DNA from 3 places in the Kitasatospora sp. NPDC093806 genome. Region 3 is predicted to be linked to each of the others. Evidence: riboswitches for the same ligand, from Rfam matches in the RefSeq annotation. Region 3 holds a riboswitch; each other region holds the start of a gene.

Region 1 (3,641 bases), on a different contig from region 3:
TCGCCGTGGTCGAGGCGCGGTCGGTGGCGGTGGCGGTCGCGGTCGCGGTGGTGGTGCCGGTCGGCGCGGCGGTCGGCGAGGGCGAGCCGGTCGGCGTCGCGGTGCCCGTCGGGGTGCCCGTCGGGGTGCCGGTGGGCGTCCCGCTACCGGTGGGCGTCCCGGTCGGTGTCCCCGTCCCGGTCGGGGTCGCGGTCGACGTCGGCGTGCCCGTCGGAGTAGCCGTCGCAGTCGGAGTCGCGGTCGGGGTACCCGTCGGCGTCGGCCCGCTCGTCAGGTCCCGCCGGAGGGTGCCGAAGGGGATCCCGGTCGCCCCGCCCAGCGCCTGGGTGGAGGCCCGGACGTCCGACCCGCGCTGACCGGCCGTCGCGACGTTGAAGCCGCCGTCCGCGTTCTGCTGCCCGGCCAGGAAGTCGAGCGCCTTGGCGATCCGGTCCGCGTGGACGGCCGGACGCAGGCTCAGCCCCTGGACGGCGAGCGCGGCCGAGTTGGTGGAGTTGCCCGCCGCCCCGGGGAAGCCGCCGTCGCCCTGCTGCCGCCCGGCCAGCCAGCCGAGCGCCCGGTCCACCGCGGCGGCGGCCTCGGCACCGGGCACCAGGGCGAGCGCCATCGCCGCCATCGCGGTGCTGTCCACGTCGGAGTCGCCGGTGGCGGGGATCAGGCTGGGCCAGGAGCCGTCGGCGTGCTGGAGGCTCCGCAGGTAGGCGATCGGCGCGGCGGCCGGTCCGGTGTCCCCGGCCCGCAGCTGGGCCAGGATGCCGAGCGCCTGGGAGAAGACCGAGGTGGCGTAGGTGTAGTTGCCCGGCGCCGCACAGCCGGTGGCCTCCTCGGCCCGGGCGCAGACCGCAGCCGCGAGGGCCGCGATCAGGTCCCGGCCGCCGAAGGCGCGCGGGTCCCGGCCGACGATCTCGGCGAGCAGCGCCTCCTTGCCGATGGACCCGCCGCCGGCGTCCTGGGTACCGATGCCGGTCCAGTCGTTGACGGTGCGCTCGCCCGCGTCCTTGCCCTGCCCGTCGAGGAAGTCGACGATCCGGCGCAGCGCCGCGTCGTCGGTGCCGGTGGCCGCGAGCGCGTAGGCGCCGTCGATGGTGAGGCCGAAGTCGGCGAAGTCCGGGAACGCCTCGTAGTAGTGGCCGTCGACGAGCCGGGCCGGGGCGGTCAGGTAGGCGCTGCCCCTGGCCAGGTCGGGCGTGCGTGCGGGGTCGGCGGCGGCGTTGCCGGGGTGTCCCAGCAGGACCGTGCCGCCCACGGCCGCCGCCACGGCGCCGACGGCGAGCCGGTACGCCGGCCGCCCGCTCCCCCGACCTCGCCGCTCCTCGCGGGTGCGGCTGCTGCTGACTCTCACCGGTGATTCCCCCGATCGGTCGGCGGGCACCACGGCGCAGCGGACGGCACCCCGTGCGGGGACCGTCCCGACCACGTCGTAGTCCGCGACGACGCAAGTGCTTGTGACACAACGAGCTCTCGGCGCAGGCATTCCGGCTCACCCATCCCCGGCCGGGGGCGGATCTACGGTTGCGGGTCAGCGCCGGAATCGGACCGGCTTCCCCTGACTGCCGAGGAGCAAAAATCGTCTCATCAGACCACACCACCCGGGGCGAGTCAACGGACCGTCAGGTCGGCTCCCCGGCAGGGCCGGGCCCCGGGGTACCCGGATAGGGTCCCTGCGAACGAAAGGGGGGACCGCGATGGGCGAGGACCGGGTCCTGCTGTTGGACGCGGCGCCGGGGGCGCTGCTCGGGCGGGAGCTGGAGCGGCTGCTCGGTCACGGGCTGGCCGTCACGCTGAACCTCCGGCGGGTCGCCGACCCTGACGCGGCGCGGGCCGACTGGGCCGGGCAGGTGGAGGCCGGGCGGGTGGAGTTCACCGACTTCGACGCCTTCGACGAGTCCGCGCTGATCGCCGAGACCGTCCGGGGCGGGGTCGGCTACCACGCGGTCAAGTCCCGGGGCGGGGTGCCGCTGCGCGCCGCGTTCCTGGCGGCGGCGACGGATGCGGCCCTCGGCAACCGGCTGCGGGTGGTGGGGCGGGCCGGGTCGGGCACCGACCACGTCGAGCTCCCGGCGGCCGCCCGGTACGGGGTCGCGGTCACCCACACCCCGGGCTCCAACGCGAACGCGGTCGCCGAGTTCGCGCTGGCCCAGCTGCTCGCCCTGACCCGGCACCTGCCGGCCTCCAACGAGGCGGCGCACCGGGGACGTTGGCAGCCGCCTGCGGCCCCGGCGGCGGAGCTGTCGGACCTCACCCTGGGCATCGTCGGCCTGGGCCGGGTCGGGCGGGCGCTGGCCGCCCGGGCGGGCGCGCTGGGCATGGCCGTCCGGGCCCTCTCCCGGCACCCGGTGGAGAGCCCGGTGGAGCGCCCGGTGCAACCCGCCGGTTCGCTCGGCGAGCTGCTGGCGGGCAGCGACGTGGTCTCGCTGCACGTGCCGCTCACCGCGCGGACCCGGGGGCTGATCGGCCGGGCCGAACTGGCGCTGATGCGGCCGGGATCGGTCCTGCTGAACACCGCCCGGGGCGGGATCGTCGACGAGCGGGCACTCGCCGACGCGCTGCGCGACCCCGCGCACCCGCTCGCGGCGGCCGCCGTGGACACCTTCGAGCACGAGCACGCCGCGTTCGCCTCCCCGCTCTTCGGGCTGCCGAACGCGCTGCTCACCCCGCACATCGCCGGGATGACCAACGCCGCCATGGCCGCGGCGGCCCTGAGCTGCGCGGACCACCTGGCGGCCCTGCTGGCCGGCCGACCGGAGGGCGTCCCGGTGGTGTCCGCCTGACGCCCCGTTCGGGTTCGGCGTGACCCGCCCCCCGGTACGCCACAATGCGGGGCACCCCAGAACAAGAGGAGGACCCCGTGGGCAAGGTGGTCATGTACGGATCGGTGTCGGTCGACGGCTTCATCGCGGACGAGAGCGACCAGCCCGGACCGCTGTTCGACTGGTTGACCAGCGGTGACGTCCCGCTGGACGAGAGCGGTGCGCTGAAGGTGTCGCGGACGTCCTACGACTACACCCGGCCGTACTGGGACCGGATCGGAGTCACGATCGTCGGCCGTCGTGTCTTCGACCTGACGGACGGCTGGGACGGGAAGCCGCCGGGCGGGATCGACCACGTGGTCGTCGTGACGCACCGGCCCGCGCCCGAGGGCTGGGACCCCGGGGCGCCGTTCCACTTCACCGACGGCATCGACGCGGCCGTGGCGAAGGCCCGGGAGCTCGCGGGTGACCGCATCGTCGAGGTCGCCGCCGGCGACGTCGGCGGCCAGGTACTCGCCGCGGGCCTGGTCGACGAGGTGCGCATGGATGTCGCACCCATCGTGTTCGGGTCCGGCAGGCGCTACTTCGGCGCGGTCCACGCGCAGCACCTGCTGGAGGGTCCCGACCTGGTGGTCCAGGGTGACCGGGTCCTTCACCTGAGCTACCGGGTGCGCCGTTGACCGCGTCGGCCGCGTCCCGGTGGTGTCCGTCCGAGGACGGCCCCCGGCCGCTCCGTCGTGGAGCGGCCGGGGGCCGGAGCGCGGACCTCAGGGCGCGGTGATGCCCGGTTGGGCGCCGGCGCCGAAGGACCAGCCCTCGACCGAGCCGGGGGCCGGGTCGTAGCTGCCCGCGCCGAGGTTGCTGTACGACCAGGGGCCGCCGTGCGGGGCG
Region 2 (8,156 bases), on a different contig from region 3:
GGCCGTCGCCAACTACTACGGCATCGCCGAGACCGGTCCGCTCACCTTCGACCGCGAGCCCGACCCGGCCCGCGGCCTCGGCGCACCGCTGCCCGGCGTCCGGTTCCGGATCCCGGACGGGGCCCGCGCCGGGGAGCCCGGGGCGATCGCGGTCCGCTCCACGTCCATGGGCTCGCGCTACCTCAACGCCCCCGGCGTGCTCGAACGCCGGCTCGACGAGGACGGGTTCTACGCGACCGGCGACGAGGGCTACCTGGCGGCCGGGCTGCTGCACCTGGCCGGCCGCTCGGGAAAGCTCATCAACGTCGGCGGCCGCAAGGTCGACCCCACCGAGGTCGCGGACGTCCTGCGCACCGTGCCCGGCGTGACCGACGCCCTCGTCCTGGAGGTCACCAGGTCCGACGGCGACAAGGCGCTCGGCGCGCTCGTCGAGGCCCCGGCCGGCCTGGCGGCGGACGCCGTCCGCGCCCACTGTCGCGGCCTGCTCGCCCCGTACAAGGTGCCCGAACGCCTCGCCGTCGTGGACCGCATCCCCGCCTCCAGCATCGGCAAGCCCCGGCTGGCGGCCGCCCGCGCGCTGCTGGAGGGCTGAGCCGGGCCGTCGCCGCCCCGGGCGGCGGACCTCCCGTCGGCCGCCCCGGTCCCACCGGATTCCTCGGCCCCACCGGATTCCCCGGTCCCACCGGATTCCCAACGAAACGGAAGTGTCATGACCAGTCAGGCCCCGAAAGGCAGTGCCCTGCACGTCCGCGTCGCCGACCTCGCGGTGAGCGCCAGCGACGGCGGACTCCCGCTGGAGGCCGTCACCGCCGGCAGCTCCACCTTCGCCGAGCTCGGCATGTCCTCGCTGTCCTTCCTGCGGTTGATCGACTCCCTGGAGAACGAGTTCGGCGTCTACATCGACCTGGAGGAGGCGGCCGGCACCCTCGGTACCGTCGACGGCCTGGTGACGTACATGGAAGGCCAGGGAGTCGGCACCCATGCCGGATGATCCGCAGCAGACCCCGGCCGAGCGGCAGTTGCGCGGCCGGCTCGCCATCGCCGCCCGCTCGCTCTCGCTCGGCGGGCACGACGACTTCAACCAGGGACAGGTCTCGGCCCGGCTGCCCGGCAGCCGCGCCTTCCAGATCAAGGGCGCGCTGACCGGCTTCGACGAATGCGTCCCCGCGGACGTCATCCCCGCCGAGGTCGACCCCGACGCGCCCGCGCACCGGCTCGCCCCGCCCGAACTCGCCCTGCACCAGGCGGTCTACGCGGCGCGGCCGGACGTCAACGGCATCGTGCACAGCCACGCGCCGTACACCCTGGCCTTCGGCGCCACCGACCTCGAACTGAGACCGGTCTCCCACGACGGGGCCTACTTCGAGGACCGGCTGTCCCGCTTCACCCTGACCAGCAACACCATCCTGGACATCGCCACCGGCCGCGCGGTCGCCACCGCCCTGGGCCCCGACCCGGCGCTGCTGCTCCGCAACCACGGCGGACTGGTGGTCGGCAAGACGCTCAAGCACGCCGTCGTCCTCGCCCACCTGCTGGAACGGGCCTGCCGGCTCCAGCTCCTGGTGGAATCCGCGCCCGGCAAGTACCACAGCTCCTCGGCCGTCGACGTCGAGGCCAAGCGCGACTTCATCTACGGCGACCTCGCGGTCCGCTCCTACTGGGAGCACTCGGTGCGCGCCGTGCTGCGCGCCTTCCCCGAGGCGGTGGACTGGTGAAGGTCGAGCGGCACTTCGCCGACGACACCCAGCGCGAACTCTTCGCCCTGGTCGAGGAGATCGCGGACAAGGAACTCGCGCCGCGCGCCGACGTCGAGGAGCGCTCCGGCCGCTTCCCGCGGGAGACGGTCGAACTGCTCGGCCGGGCCGGGCTGATCGGGCTGCCGTTCCCGGAACGCTGGGGCGGCGGCGACCAGCCGTACACCGTCTACCTCCAGGTGCTGGAGCGGCTCGCCTACCGCTGGTTCGCGGTGGCCGAGTCCGTCCACCTCCAGGTGCTGGCCTCGCACGGCCTGGCCCGGTTCGGCGACGACGACCAGCGCGACCGGTGGCTCCCCGAGCTGCTGAGCGGGGAGGTGCTCGGCGCGAACGCGCTGTCCGAGGCCGAGGCCGGCTCGGACCTGGAGGGCATCCGCACCACCGCCGTCCGCGAGGGCGACGGCTACCGGATCTCGGGCACCAAGTCCTGGGTCAGCCACGGCGGTGTGGCCGGCCTCTACAACGTCTACTGCCGCACCGGTACGGCGGGCCTGGGCAGCCTGACCTGCCTGATGGTCGACGCACACACCCCGGGAGTGCTGCCCCAGCCGCCGGAGCACAAGATGGCGGTGGCGACCCTGCCGACCGCCCAGGTCGTCCTCGACGACGTCCGGGTGCCCGCGGGCATGCGGCTCGGCCGGGAGAACCGGGGCATGCTGGTGGCCGCCTCGGTGTTCGACCACGGGCGGCTCGGCATCGCGGCCTGCGCCGTCGGCCTCGCCCAGGCGGCCCTGGACCACGCCACCGAATACGCCAAGGGCCGGATCCAGTTCGGCGCGCCCGTCATCACCTTCCAGGGCGTCGGCTTCCTGCTCGCCGACATGGCCACCCAGGTCGCGGCCTCCCGCGCGCTGCTCCTGGAGGCGGCCCGACTCCGGGACGCCGGACGGCCGTTCGCGACCCAAGCCGCCCAGGCGAAGCTCTTCGCCACCGACACCGCGATGCGGGTCACCACCGACGCCGTCCAGGTGCTCGGCGGACACGGCTACGTCCAGGACCACCCCGTGGAACGGTGGATGCGGGAGGCGAAGCTCCTGCAGATCATCGAGGGCACCAACCAGATCCAGCGGGCGGCGATCGCTCGCGCGCTGTGACCGCCGCCCGCCCCCGGCGTCCCCGAACGCCCGTCACCACTCAACCGACCCAGGGAACACCATGCGCTTCGGCTGCTTCATCTCCCCGCTCCACCCGATCGGCGAGGACCTCAACCTCCTGTACCAGCGCGACATGGAATTCGTCGAGCTCGTCGACTCCCTGAACTACGAGGAACTGTGGATCGGGGAGCACCACTCGGCGGGCTGGGGCACCATCCCGGCGCCGGAGCTGTTCATCGCCGCGGCGGCCGAACGGACCCGGCGGATCAAGTTCGCGACCGGTGTCACCGCGCTGCCCTACCACCACCCCTTCCTGGTCGCCGACCGGGCGATCCAGCTCGACCACCAGACCCGGGGCCGGTTCATCCTCGGCGGCGGCGCCGGGTCCGTGATCTCGGACATGCACATGTTCGGGATCGACCCCCAGTCGACCCGGGAACGGACCGCCCAGGCCATGGAGACGGTCGTCGCGCTGCTCGCCGGCGAGACCGTCACCCGGGACGAGGGCTGGTTCAAACTGGTCGACGCCCGGCTCCAGCTCGACCCCTTCACCCCGGGCGGGCCGGAGGTCACCGTCGCCAGCGCCGCCACCCCGTTCGGGGTCAAGCTGGCGGGCCGGCTCGGCATCAGCGTGCTCTCCCACGCCGCGCCGCCGTGGGGCGCGGTCCGGGCCGGCCTGAGCCTGGGCCTCGAACGGCTCGCGGACCAGTGGCGCCACCACGAGGAGGCCGCCGCCGAGGCGGGCCGCCAGGTGTCCCGGGACGACTGGCGCCTGGTCGTCCCCGTGCACGTGGCGCCCACCTCGGAGGAGGCGCTGGACGACATCCGCGAGGGGTGGCTGCGCCAGCGCAACGAGCTCTGGATCGACACCTTCGCCATCCCGATGTCGCGCAACCCGCAGAGCGGGGCCAAGGCCTTCGAGGCCACCGTGGCGGCCAACGGCATCATCGCCGGTGACGTCGAGCACGTGGTCGGCGCGATCACCAAGCTGCAGGAGATCACCGGCGGGTTCGGGACCCTGCTCATCTCCTGCCAGGACTGGGCGTCGCGGGAGGCCCAGCGGCGCAGCCTCGACCTGTTCGCGCGCTTCGTGGTGCCCCGCTTCCGGGGTACGGCCGACCGCCTGCGCGCCTCCAACGACTGGGCGGCCGCCAACCGCACCGCGATGCAGGAGGCCGGCTTCGCGGCCCGGACCAAGGCGATGGCGGAGCACGGCGGGACCGAGACCGACGGCGACGCCGCGGCCCGCGCCTGAGCACTCCGCTGCCCGACCGGGGCCGTCGCACCCGCGGTGCGACGGCCCCGGTGCCGGTTGGTGATCATGGGGCCGGGCGGTGGCCGTAGAGTGGTGCGCGCAGCTGGTTCGCCCTGTCCGCCAGGCAGGCGCGTCGCAAGAGGGAACCCGGTGGGAGTCCGGGACTGCCCCGCAGCGGTGAGCGGGAACGACCGCCGTCAGACGCACTGGGCCCGGCCGGGCCCGGGAAGCGACGGCCACTAGGTGTCCGCCCTTTCACGGGTGGCGTGCCCGCGAGTCCGAAGACCTGCCACTGCCCGGGGACCGCAGCGGTCCCCGGTCTCACCGTGACCCCGAGGGCGGGCCGACGGCGTGGCAGGGGGCGCATCCGTGTGCCCGTCCGCTCCGCACGCACGCCTCGCTCCGGGTCCGCGAACTCGCGAAGGAGAGTTCCGTGAAGCAGACCGGTCAGCGCGGATCCCGCACCGCCGGCACCACCACCGGGGAGGTGACGGCCCGATGACGGCGCCCTCGGTTCCCTCCGTTCCGCCGGTTCCGCCGGTCCCGTCGGCCGACCCGGCCCCGTCCCGGACGCCGGGGGACTCGGCCGTGACCCTCGCGCACATCATGAGCGAGCACGACACCAACCTCTACGGGACGGTGCACGGCGGCGTGGTGATGAAGCTGATCGACGACGCCGCGGCCGCCGCCGCGGGCCGCCACGCCGGGGTGCCCGCGGTGACGGTGTCGGTCGAGGAGATGACCTTCCTCGCCCCGGTCCGGGCCGGGGACCTACTCACCGTCCGCGCCCGGGTGGACCACGCCGGGCGCACCTCGATGGACGTCTCGGTGGTGGTCACGGCGGAACGGTGGAACCTCACCGGACCGGTCACCCGGGTGGCGACGGCGCAGCTGGTGTTCGTCGCCGTCGACGCCGACGGGCAGCCGCACCGGGTACCCGCCCTGGTCCCGGAGACCCCCGCCGACCAGCGGCGCGAGCGCCTCTCCAGGGAACGCCGCGCCCGGCGGTCCTGACCGCCGCGACCCACGCGGGTCCGCGCGCCGCCCCGGCGCCCGGACCCGCACGGGCCCGCACCCGGACCCGCGCCCCTGACCCGCACCCGCGCCCGCACCCCAGGCTCGCGCCTGCGCCCGCGCCCGGACCCGCGCCCGGACCCGCGCCCGGTACCCGGAGCCGTGCTCGCGCCTGGACCCGCGCCCTCACCCACGCCCGCACCCGGCGTCAGGCTGTGACGGTCAGTCGACGCGCAGGGTGAACTGGGCGGTGTGCAGCTGTCCGGCGGTCTGGAACTGGAGGAAGACCCGCCAGTCGCCCGGCGCGGGGAGCAGGGCCTGGAAGGTCAGGGTGGGTCCGCCGTGGTCGCCGTCGACCCGGTCCGCCGGGTGGAGGTGGGCCAGCGCCTGGTCGCCCGCGTGGAACGCGGTGAGGTGGGCGTAACTGTCCAGGTAGGGCTGGATATCGTCGACCGGTCGGCCGTCCCGGCTGACGGTGGCGACCAACTGGTGGGCGCCGGCCATCGGCCGGGCGTGCAGGGTGACGGTGTAGCCGTCGACGGTGGCGCTCTCCTCCGGGGCGGGCAGCGGCACCGCGGCGGCCTCGCCGGGCACCGTCACGGTGCGGCTGAGCACGAGCTCCGCGGCGTGCGGGCCGGTGTCCGGGACGAAGTCGGCGTACAGCCGCCAGGTGCCCGGGGCGAGGGCGGCCAGATCGGCGGTCCAGGTGCCGTCGGCGGCCATGTCGGGGTGCAGGTGCTGGAAGCCGGTGAGGTCGCCGCGGATCGCGTAGAAGTGCAGCTTCTTGGTCTGGTGGACGGCGAAGCCGGTGACGGGCGAGCCGTCCGGGCCGGTGACGGTGAAGCGCAGGGCGGTCGGCCGCTGGGCCGGCAGCCGGGAGGTCGCGATGTCCAGCCGGTAGCCGTCCTGCTCGGCGGCGAGGCCCCGGGTGGGTCCGGCGGCGGCGCCCGCCGGATGCGCCATGCCTGGCATCCCGGGCATCCCGTCCGTCCCGTCCGTACTTGCGCCGGCGGCCCCGGCGGAACCGGCGGGGGCCGACGGGACGGTGGCCGCCATCCCGAGCACGAGCAGCACCGGAACGCAGGAGGCGAGCAGCCACCCCCGGGAGAACGGGCGAGCGGGAGAAGCGGTCATCGGCGGGTCCTTCCCGTACGGGGCGCGAGCCCGACCGGGCACGCCGTCCGGGGCCGAGGGGATTCGGCCCGCATGACGACTCGGAGACCCGCGCCGGGCGCCGGGATAACGGAAAGTCGCGGCGTTGATCGGATGTCAATCCACGACCGCTTTACTGCGGGCACGGCCGGGGTGACCCGACCGGGCATCGAAACGCACCAGTTCGTTAGGGTTCGATCATGAACAGCACGTCAGTCCAGCCGCCCACGACCCTGCCGGTCCTGGAGACCGCCCTCGTCCGCTTGCGTGACCACCGCGCCGACGACCTCGACGCCATGCGCTCCGTCTGGGGTGACGCGGCCGGGATGCGCCACCTCTCGACCGGCGTCATGGACGACGGCCGGATCCGGCGCCGGCTCGACGAGGCGGTGGCGACCGCCGCCGAACTGCCGCGCCGCCACTACCAGCTGGCCGCCTGCCTGCAGGGCGACGACCGCCCCGTCGGCGGCATCCGGCTGGAGGTCGAGGACGACACCACCGGGTACTCCGGGGTCTTCACCATGGCCCGGCACCTGCGCGGCTCGGGCTGCGCGCCCGACATCGGCTGGCTGATGCTCAAGCTCGCCTTCGCCGAACTCGGCCTCAGCCGGGTGTGGAGCATGACCTCGGTGGAGAACACCGACGCGGTCCGCGCGATCACCCGCTTCGGCTTCACCCCGACCGGCGAGACCGAGCGCTACTTCGCCGAGGCCGACACCACGATGCGCCTGGTCACCATGGAGGTCCGCGCGGAGACCTGGCGCGCCATGCCGGTCCCGGCCGGCCCCGGCTCCGTCTGAACCGGTTCCGGCCGAACCGGAACCCCGCGCGGCGCGCTACGACTCGTCGACGATCCGGCCGTCGCGGAGCTCGACCACCCGGTCCGCGAGCTCCATCAGGTTCGGGTCGTGCGTCGCGACCAGGACGGTGACGCCCTCGCTGCGCACCACCGCGCGCAGCAGCTCCATGATCTGACGGCCGGTCTCCGAGTCCAGCTGGCCGGTCGGCTCGTCGGCGATGATCAGGTCGGGCTCGTTGGCCAGTGCCCGGGCGATGGCGACCCGCTGCTGCTGGCCGCCGGAGAGTTCGCCCGGGCGCTGGTTGGCGTGGTCGGCGAGGCCGACCAGCGCCAGCAGCGTCCGGGCCCGCTCCTCGCGCTGGGCGGCCGGGACCTTGCGCAGCCGCATCGGCACCCCGACGTTCTCGGCGGCGGTGAGCACCGGCAGCAGGCCGAAGGACTGGAAGACGAAGCCGAGGCGGTCGCGGCGCAGCGCGAGCCGCCCGTCCTCGTCCAGCGCGCCCAGGTCGGTCCCGTCCAGGGTGATGGTGCCGCCGGTCGGCGCGTCCAGGCCGCCGACCAGGTTGAGCAGGGTGGTCTTGCCGGAGCCGGAGCGGCCCTTGAGGGCGGTGAGCTCGCCGCGGCCGATGACGAAGGAGACGCCGCGCAGCGCGTGGACGGTGCGCTCGCCGGTCCCGAAACTGCGGCGGAGATCGGTGACGGCCACCATGGGAGCGGTGACGGTGCCGGCCGGTTGCTGCGTCATGCGGCATCCCCCTGGGTGTTCCTGTGGCGCTCCCCGCCGGTGATGCGGCGGTGAATGAGCTGATGTGTTCATGGTCAATCGAAACGCGTCGGCTTGACGTGCCGTCAGCGTCAACGGCGTTGCGATCCGCAGCATTTGCTCATTACTTACATCATTCGCGCAAGTCCCTTCCTTTCCTTGACCGGATCTGACAGCATCGTCCGCTATCCGGTGATCAAGCGCCGGTGATCATCGTATCGGCGCGCCGAAGGCGCCCACCCGCGCAGTCGGATCGAATCGTGCCCGGACCGGGCGCCGCGCGGACCTCATGAAACCGGGGGAGGAACAGGATGCTCGGCTTCGT
Region 3 (8,156 bases):
TCCACCCCGCGCATGCCGCCCACCGGCATGCCGCGTTCCCGTATCGCCGTCCGCCGCCACCCGTCGTGGCCGCGGAGAAGGAGGGGCTAACCCATGACCGAACACGGCAGCACGAGCAGCCCGGAGCTGCGGCTCGTGCACGAGATGGTGGCCGCGCAGGCGCAGGCCCACCCCGATGTCATCGCGCTGCGCTGGCCCGGCGGTGAGCTGACCTACCGGCAGGTCCAGGCGGCGATCCAGCGCCTGGCCGGCCACCTGGCCGGCACCACCCGCGCCGCGCTGTTCAACGACCGGTCCCCGGAGCTCGCGATCGCCGTCCTCGCCGTGCTGGCCGGCGGCGGATCGTACGTACCGCTGGACGACACCTACCCGCGCGGCCGGCTGGACTACATGCTCGCCGACAGCGGCGCCGACCGGCTGCTCTGCCGGGCCCACCTGGCCGACCTGATCACCGTGCCCGAGGGCTGCGAGCTGGAGGTCCTGGACAACGTGCTGGACGGGGAGGCCGACGGCGAGCCGACCCGCTGGGGCTCGGACGCCCGTCCCGAGGACCTGGCCTACATCAGCTACACCTCCGGCTCCACCGGCCGGCCCAAGGGCGTCGCGATGCCGCACGACGCGCTCGCCAACCTGACCGCCTGGCAGGTCGCCAACTCCGGCTCCACGGTGGGCTGGAACACCCTCCAGCTGTGGCCGCTCAGCGTCGACGTCTCGTTCCAGGAGATCTTCGGCACCTGGGCCAGCGGCGGCACCCTGGTGCTGGTCGACGAGGCCACCCGCAGCAACCCCGGCAAGCTGCTCGCCTACATCGACGAGCAGAAGATCGACCGGGTCTTCCTGCCGTTCGTCTCGCTGCACCAGGTGATCGAGGCCGCCGTCCAGCAGGACCGGTTCCCCGGCTCCCTCAAGGAGGTCATCACCGCGGGCGAGCAGCTCCAGATCGGCGAGTCCGTGCGGACCTTCTTCGCCCGCACCGGCGCCAGCCTGGAGAACCAGTACGGCACCACCGAGACCCACGTCATCACCGCCGAGAAGCTCACCGGCGACCCGGCCGGCTGGCCGGTGCTGCCGTCCATCGGGCGGGCGATCGACAACGCGGTGGTCCAGGTCGTCGACGCCGAGCTGCGGCAGGTCAAGGACGGCGAGGTGGGGGAGATCTGCATCGGCGGGGTCGCGGTCGCGGACGGCTACCTCAACCGGCCCGAGCTGACCGCGCAGCGGTTCCGCAGCTGGGACCGGCTGGGCATCCCGGCCTACCTGACCGGCGACTACGGCCGGATCCTGGCCGACGGCACGCTGGAGTTCCTCGGCCGGCGCGACAGCCAGGTCAAGATCAAGGGCTCCCGGGTCGAACTGGGCGAGGTGGAGACCCGGTTGCGCGAGCTGCCCGGGGTCAGCGACGCGCTGGTGACCGTCCACGCCACCGCCACCGGCGACCAGTTCCTGGCCGCGCACTGCGTACGGGTGCCCGGCGAGCGGATCGAGGAGGCGGCGCTGCGGACCAGCCTGCAGGGCGTGCTGCCCGGCCACATGGTGCCGGCCCGGTACGTCGTGGTGGACGCCTTCCCGTTCACCCCGACCGGCAAGGTCGACCGGACCGCGCTCGCCCAGGCGCTCACCGGCCTGTGACCTGACCCGACCTGATCGACCCCCGCGGGGGCGGGACCGTCCCGCCCCCGCTCTCCCCTGAAATTCCCCCGAACGCGCGCGGCCTCAAGGAGGGGTACCCACATGAGCGACGAACAGCCCGAGCACAGACGCCGGATGCGGCGGGAAGTCACCCTGCCCCAGCTCATCTTCCTCAGCATCGGCGGCCAGATCGGCTCCGCCTGGCTCTTCGCGGTGCTCTCCGCGGCGGGAGTCGCCGGGCCGGCCGCGATCCTGTCCTGGGTCATCGCCGGCGCCGTCTTCATGGTCATCGCCCTGACCTGGATCGAACTCGGCGGCATGCTCCCGCTGACCGGGACCGTCGTCCGCTACCCCTATCTGACCCACGGCGCGTTCACCGGCTGGATCATCGGCTGGGCCGCCTGGCTCTTCGCCGTCTCCATCCCCGCCGTCGAGGCCGTCGCGGTGATGACCTACCTCGGCAGCCGCTTCCCGGGGCTACACGTGGTCGAGCAGGTCGACGGCACCACCATGCTCACCTGGCCGCAGGGCATCCTCTCCGCCATCGCGCTGATGCTGGTCTTCTACGTCATCAACGTCATCGGCATCCGCAAGTTCAGCGTGGCGACGAACTGGGTGACGCTCTGGAAGATCGTCGTCCCGGTCGCCACCTTCCTGCTGCTCTTCCTCGTCCTGCGGAGCGACAACTTCTCGCCGGCCGGCGGCTTCCTCCCGCTCGGCGGGGCGAGCACCGTGCACGCCATCTCCTCCACCGGCATCGCGTTCGCTTTCGTGGGCTTTCGGCAGGCGCTGGACTTCGGCGGCGAGATGAAGAACCCGCAGCGCGACTCCAAGATCGCCATCGTGGTCGCGATCGCCGTCCCGACCGTCCTCTACACCCTGCTGCAGATCGCCTTCATCGGCGCGATCGACTGGCAGGACGCAGGTGTCACGCCCGGCGACTGGACGGCGCTCAACAGCAGCGGCTGGGCCTCCGGGCCGTTCTTCCACGCCCTCGACGCGGTCGGCACCGCCGGCTTCGCGGCCTTCGGCACCGTGCTGCTGATCGACGCCGTCCTCTCGCCCGCCGGGGCCGGCTGGATCTACCTCGGCAACAGCGCCCGGGTCAGCCAGGCGCTGGCCCACCACCGGGCCGCCCCCGAGGTGTTTCGCCGGCTGTCCCCGCGCGGGGTGCCGACCATCGCCACCTTCTGCTGCTTCCTGGTCGGCTGCCTGTTCTTCATCCCCGCGCCCAGCTGGTACCAACTGGTCTCGTTCATCTCCGCCGCGGGCGTGCTGACCTTCCTGATGGGCAGCGCCAGCCTCTCCTCGCTGCGCCGCACGGCCCCCGACCTGCCGCGGCCGTTCCGGCTCCGCTGGGCGGCGCTGTGGTCCCCGGCCAGCTTCGTCTGCAGCGTGTTGGTGATCTACTGGTCGGGCTTCACCACGCTGGTCACCCTGCTGGTGACGGTCTTCGCCGGGCTGCCGGTGTTCGCCGCCTACACCGCGGTGCGGCGCGGCTGGGTGGAGACGGCGGTCGCCGTCCCGCTGTCGGCGGCCTTCCTGGTGGCCTGGGTGTGGATCACCGCCTCCGGCGGCTGGTTCCTGGCCGCGCACGGCGGTGGCCACCACGGCTGGGGCTTCGGGCTCTACGCGGGCGCCTTCGCGCTGTGCGTCGCCGCGTTCACGGCCGTGCTGTGGGCGGCGAGCAGCCCGGAGGGGCGCCGCCACGTCGTCGGCGGGATCTGGCTGCTCGGCCTGCTGCTGGCGCTGCTGCCGCTGTCCTACTACGGCGAGTACGGGCCGACGGGGGAGCACTCGATCCCCTTCCCGGCCGACACCCTGGTGATCGCCGCGGTGTCCTACCTCTTCTTCCTGTGGGCGCAGGCCAGCGGTTTCCGGACCGAGGACCTCGACGAGCTCCTCACGGCCCGGCAGGAGGATCGTCCGCAAGAGGCAGTTCGAGTGAATAGTGTGATTATCGGTCTGGAGTGAGGGGTGGGGAGGTACCTCTCGGCACATGAACAACACCCGAAAGTTCCTGTCCGGCGCGGCCATCGCCGCCGTACTGGTCCTCTCCTCCGCGGGCGTGGCCGCCGCCGGCTGCGACGAACAGCCGACCCCGCCCGTCCTCGGCGGCAACCACTCCCTGCCGGGCGGCGGCACCGTGTGCATCAACGAGGGCAGCGCCACCGCCCAGGGTGTGGTGACCGGTTCGCCGGGCGTCCTGTCCGGCAACCAGATCCAGATCCCGATCAATTTCCAGCTCAACGTCTGCGGCAACGGCCTGAACGTCCTCGGCCTCTGACGCAGCGACAAGTACTCGACGTCGCAGTCGAGTTCATCAGTACCTCGCCATGCATCCGCTGCGGGGCGGTGACCGTCGATCCCACCGGGGTCGCGGATACCGCCCCGCCGACCGCGCCCCGACGACCTATGATGGGGGCGCAGTCGGTTCGCCCCGCCCGCCAGGCGGGAGCGTCGTAAGAGGGAACCCGGTGAAGCCATTCGACTGGCCAGTCCGGGACTGCCCCGCAGCGGTGAGTGGGAACGACCGCCGTCACACGCACTGGACCCCCGAGGTCCGGGAAGCGACGGCCACTAGGTGCCGGAGGCCGACCAGGCCTGCGACGAGCCCGCGAGTCCGAAGACCTGCCACTGCCCGCGTGCACCCCGCACGCGGTGATCTCGGTGACCTCGAGGGCGGGTCGGCGACGCGGGCGGGCACCCTCCGGTGCCGTGCCGCACCGCCGCATCACCACGTCCACGAGCTCTCCCGGGATCGCAGCGCGACTCGCGAAGGAGAGTTCCGTGTCACCGAGCACCACCCCCGTCAACGCCACCGCCGTCGCCCCGGGCGGCCCGCTGGCCACCGCGTACGGCTACCCCCGCCAGGGCCCCGACCGCGAGCTGAAGAAGGCGGTCGAGGGCTACTGGGCCGGCCGCGTCACCGCCGCCGACCTGCACACCACCGCCGCCGGACTGCGCCGCGACAACTGGCGCCGGCAGGCCGAGGCCGGCCTCGCCGAACTGCCCACCGGCGACTTCTCGCTGTACGACCACGTGCTGGACACCACCGTGGCCGTCGGCGCCATCCCGGCCCGCCACCGCGCCGCCGTCGCCGCCGACCCGCTGGCCGGCTACTTCGCCATGGCCCGCGGCACCCAGGACGTCGCGCCGCTGGAGATGACCAAGTGGTTCGACACCAACTACCACTACCTGGTGCCCGAGTTGGGCCCGGGCACGGTGTTCGCGGCCAACCCCGCCAAGCCCGTCGGCGAACTGCGCGAGGCGCTCGCCCTCGGCCACACCGTCCGTCCGGTACTGCTCGGCCCGCTCACCTACCTGCTGCTCGCCAAGCCCGCCCCCGGCGTCCCCGCCGCCTTCCAGCCGCTCACCCTGCTCGACCGCCTGCTGCCCGTCTACGCCGAACTCCTCGCCGAACTGCGCGCGGCCGGCGCCCAGTGGGTCCAACTCGACGAACCCGCCCTGGCCCAGGACCGCAGCCCGGCCGAACTGGGCGCGGCCGCCCGCGTCTACCGCGAACTCGGCGCGCTCACCGACCGCCCCAAGATCCTGGTCGCGAGCTACTTCGACCGCCTCGGCGCCGCGCTGCCCGTCCTCGCCAAGGCCCCGATCGAGGGCGTCGGCCTCGACCTCACCGGACCGGCCGCCGCCAACCTGGCCGACCTCGCCGCCGTCGGCGGCCTGCCCGGCAAGCGCCTGATCGCCGGCGTCGTCGACGGCCGCAACGTCTGGATCAACAACCTGGAGCAGTCGCTGGTCACCCTGGCCACCCTGCTCGGCCTCGCCGACCGCGTCGACGTCGCGCCCTCCTGCTCGCTGCTGCACGTCCCGCTCGACGTCGACGCCGAACGCGACCTCGACCCGCAGGTCGCCCGCTGGCTCGCCTTCGCCCGGCAGAAGACCGCCGAGACCGCCGCCCTGGCCCGCGGCCTGCGCGAGGGCACCTTCGCGATCGCCGGCGAACTCGCCGCCAACCGCGCCGACCTGGCCTCCCGCGCGGCCTCCGCCCTCACCCACGACCCCGCCGTCCGCGCCCGCGCCGCCGCCACCACCCCCGCCGACGCCCGCCGCCCCCAGGCCTACCGCGACCGGGCCCGGGCCCAGCGCGCCCGGCTGAAGCTGCCCCTGCTGCCGACCACCACCATCGGCTCCTTCCCGCAGACCACCGAACTGCGCACCGCCCGGGCCGACCTGCGGGCCGGCCGGCTGGACGCCGACGGCTACCAGGACCGGATCCGCGCCGAGATCCGCGAGGTCGTCGCCCACCAGGAGAAGGCCGGCCTGGACGTCCTCGTCCACGGCGAGCCCGAACGCAACGACATGGTCCAGTACTTCGCCGAGCAGCTCACCGGCTACCTCGCCACCCGGCACGGCTGGGTGCAGTCCTACGGCACCCGCTACGTCCGGCCCCCGGTGCTCGCCGGCGACGTCTCCCGCCCGCACCCGATGACCGTCGACTGGTTCCGCTACGCCCAGGACCAGACCGACCGCCCGGTCAAGGGCATGCTCACCGGCCCGGTCACCATGCTCGCCTGGTCCTTCGTCCGCGACGACCAGCCGCTCGCCGACACCGCCCGCCAGGTCGCCCTCGCCCTGCGCGACGAGGTCACCGACCTGGAGGCCGCCGGCGCCGCCGTCGTCCAGGTCGACGAACCGGCCCTGCGCGAGACCCTGCCGCTGCGCGCGGCCGACCGGCCCGACTACCTGCGCTGGGCCACCGAGGCGTTCCGGCTCACCACCTCCGGCGTCCGGGCCGACACCCAGATCCACACCCACATGTGCTACGCCGAGTTCGGCGCGATCATGACGGCGATCGACGAACTCGACGCGGACGTCATCTCGCTGGAGGCGGCCCGCTCGCACATGGAGGTCGCCCGCGAACTGGCCGGGGCGGGCTACCCGCGCGAGGTCGGCCCCGGCGTCTACGACATCCACTCGCCCCGGGTGCCCAGCGCGGACGAGGTGGCCGCCCTGCTGCGTGCCGGACTGGCGGCGATCCCGGCCGAACGGCTCTGGGTCAACCCCGACTGCGGCCTGAAGACCCGCGGCTGGACGGAGACCCGCGCCTCGCTGGAACACCTGGTCACGGCCGCCCGACGCCTGCGCGCGGAACTGACCGGCTGACCCCGCCCCCGGTGCGGGCGGCCTCGTGCCGCCCGCACCGGGCCCGTCCGGTCGTCTCCCCCGGGGGGCTACCCCCCGGCCCCACCCGGGTGGCTGCCCGCCGCGCCGTACGCTCCGGTCCGGCTACTGCATGATGGTCCGTGGCAGGTGGGACGGCGTGCCGACGCAGCTGTAGAACTGCAGGGTGTAGCCGCGACCGATGGACACCATCGTCGGCTGCCGCAGACTCCGGTACGGGTGCCCGAGCGGCTTCTCCACGCCCTCGGCGTCCTCGTCCGCCTCGACCGGACGCCAGCTGCCGGTGGCCCCGTCCCACTCGGTCCCGTCGACGGTGAGCAGCGCCGTGACCGCCCCGCCGCACTCGCCGCAGTGCAGTTCGGCGGAGTCGGCCGGATCCCGGAAGGTGAAGTGGGCCGGCCAGCCGCCCGCCTTCCAACCGGGCGCGACGGACAGATCGGACTGGTAGTCCACCGACCGCCGCGCGCACCATGCGTCCAGTCGCTCCGCCAGTTCCTCGTCGAGGTCCTGGTAGGGCGGGAACTCCCGCACCCGCTCCGGGTGGAGTACGCACGGCTCCGGCACGTGATCACGCAGCTGGACATAGGCGGGCTCCGGAGGGTCGGTCAGTACCCGCCGGACCTCCGAGGCCTGTCGCCACCGCAGCTGCACGGCCTCGGAGGAGCCTTCGACCCCGATGGACGGCAGCCACAGCACCTGCAGCAGGTCCGTCCCGTCCGGGTAGGCCAGGCCGGGTGCGTCCCGGGCGTAGAGCTGCACGAGCGGAATCAGCGGCAGCGGCCCCGGAGGCAGCAGCTCCGCTGCGGGCCCGGCATGGATCCGGTCCACGGTCTCGCTCTCGCGCGCGGTCAGCAGATTCTCCTGGGGCCCCCGGGGCCGCGACCAGGCCCGGGTGAGCAGGTCCCGCAACTCGCGGACGTCCGCGAGCGTCGTCACCGGCCGGTAGGACGGGTACCCCGGATCGCAGTGCGGCCAGGGCTCGTCCGCCGGCCACAGGAGGGGCCCGCCCACCGAACTGTCGTGCACGGTCGGAGCCCCGGGGCACGGATGCAGCCTGGTGGCCGTCCTGGCCAGACCGGCCAGCTCCGGAAACGGCACCGTGATGTCCAGCGGCCTCGGCGGTGTCGTGCGCGTCATCTCTTCCCCCTCGTTCGGCATCGGCGCCGCATCCAACCACGGCCCACCGACAGCCTGCTCAGGACCCCTGTGGCCGGCCGCCGGGCGATCCGGTCGAAGCGTGGGCAGGGTGGCCGGCGCGACCTACGGCGGGACCGAGTCGGTACCCACGGGTGTTCAGCTCACCGTCAGGTGGGCGAGGAAGTCCTCCACGGTGCCGGCGAGGGCGGCGGGGTCGTCGAGCCAGGGGTAGTGGCCGGCGG

The links. Region 3 has a riboswitch for cobalamin ahead of metE (5-methyltetrahydropteroyltriglutamate--homocysteine S-methyltransferase). Riboswitches for the same ligand answer to the same signal wherever they lie in the genome.
Region 1: linked by a shared signal. The riboswitch ahead of AB0N76_RS39490 (prenyltransferase/squalene oxidase repeat-containing protein) and the one ahead of metE (5-methyltetrahydropteroyltriglutamate--homocysteine S-methyltransferase) in region 3 are both predicted to bind cobalamin.
Region 2: linked by a shared signal. The riboswitch ahead of AB0N76_RS27750 (hotdog domain-containing protein) and the one ahead of metE (5-methyltetrahydropteroyltriglutamate--homocysteine S-methyltransferase) in region 3 are both predicted to bind cobalamin.

Annotation. Positions count from the first base shown of each region.
Region 1 is NZ_JBFBDO010000232.1:61-3,701, forward strand. It holds partial or broken gene AB0N76_RS39490 (prenyltransferase/squalene oxidase repeat-containing protein) at 251-1,186, opposite strand; cobalamin riboswitch at 1,448-1,603, opposite strand; gene AB0N76_RS39495 (NAD(P)-dependent oxidoreductase) at 1,686-2,771, shown strand; gene AB0N76_RS39500 (dihydrofolate reductase family protein) at 2,849-3,430, shown strand.
Region 2 is NZ_JBFBDO010000073.1:33,538-41,693, reverse strand. It holds gene AB0N76_RS27775 (class I adenylate-forming enzyme family protein) at 1-592, shown strand, start outside; gene AB0N76_RS27770 (acyl carrier protein) at 710-991, shown strand; gene AB0N76_RS27765 (class II aldolase/adducin family protein) at 981-1,715, shown strand; gene AB0N76_RS27760 (acyl-CoA dehydrogenase family protein) at 1,712-2,848, shown strand; gene AB0N76_RS27755 (LLM class flavin-dependent oxidoreductase) at 2,910-4,103, shown strand; cobalamin riboswitch at 4,208-4,395, shown strand; gene AB0N76_RS27750 (hotdog domain-containing protein) at 4,692-5,117, shown strand; gene AB0N76_RS27745 (hypothetical protein) at 5,340-6,251, opposite strand; gene AB0N76_RS27740 (GNAT family protein) at 6,470-7,069, shown strand; gene AB0N76_RS27735 (ABC transporter ATP-binding protein) at 7,106-7,813, opposite strand; gene AB0N76_RS27730 (FtsX-like permease family protein) at 8,143-8,156, shown strand, end outside.
Region 3 is NZ_JBFBDO010000124.1:12,261-20,416, forward strand. It holds gene AB0N76_RS34575 (amino acid adenylation domain-containing protein) at 94-1,629, shown strand; gene AB0N76_RS34580 (APC family permease) at 1,732-3,603, shown strand; gene AB0N76_RS34585 (chaplin) at 3,629-3,916, shown strand; cobalamin riboswitch at 4,093-4,262, shown strand; gene metE (5-methyltetrahydropteroyltriglutamate--homocysteine S-methyltransferase) at 4,420-6,759, shown strand; gene AB0N76_RS34595 (hypothetical protein) at 6,883-7,914, opposite strand; gene AB0N76_RS34600 (alpha/beta hydrolase) at 8,071-8,156, opposite strand, start outside.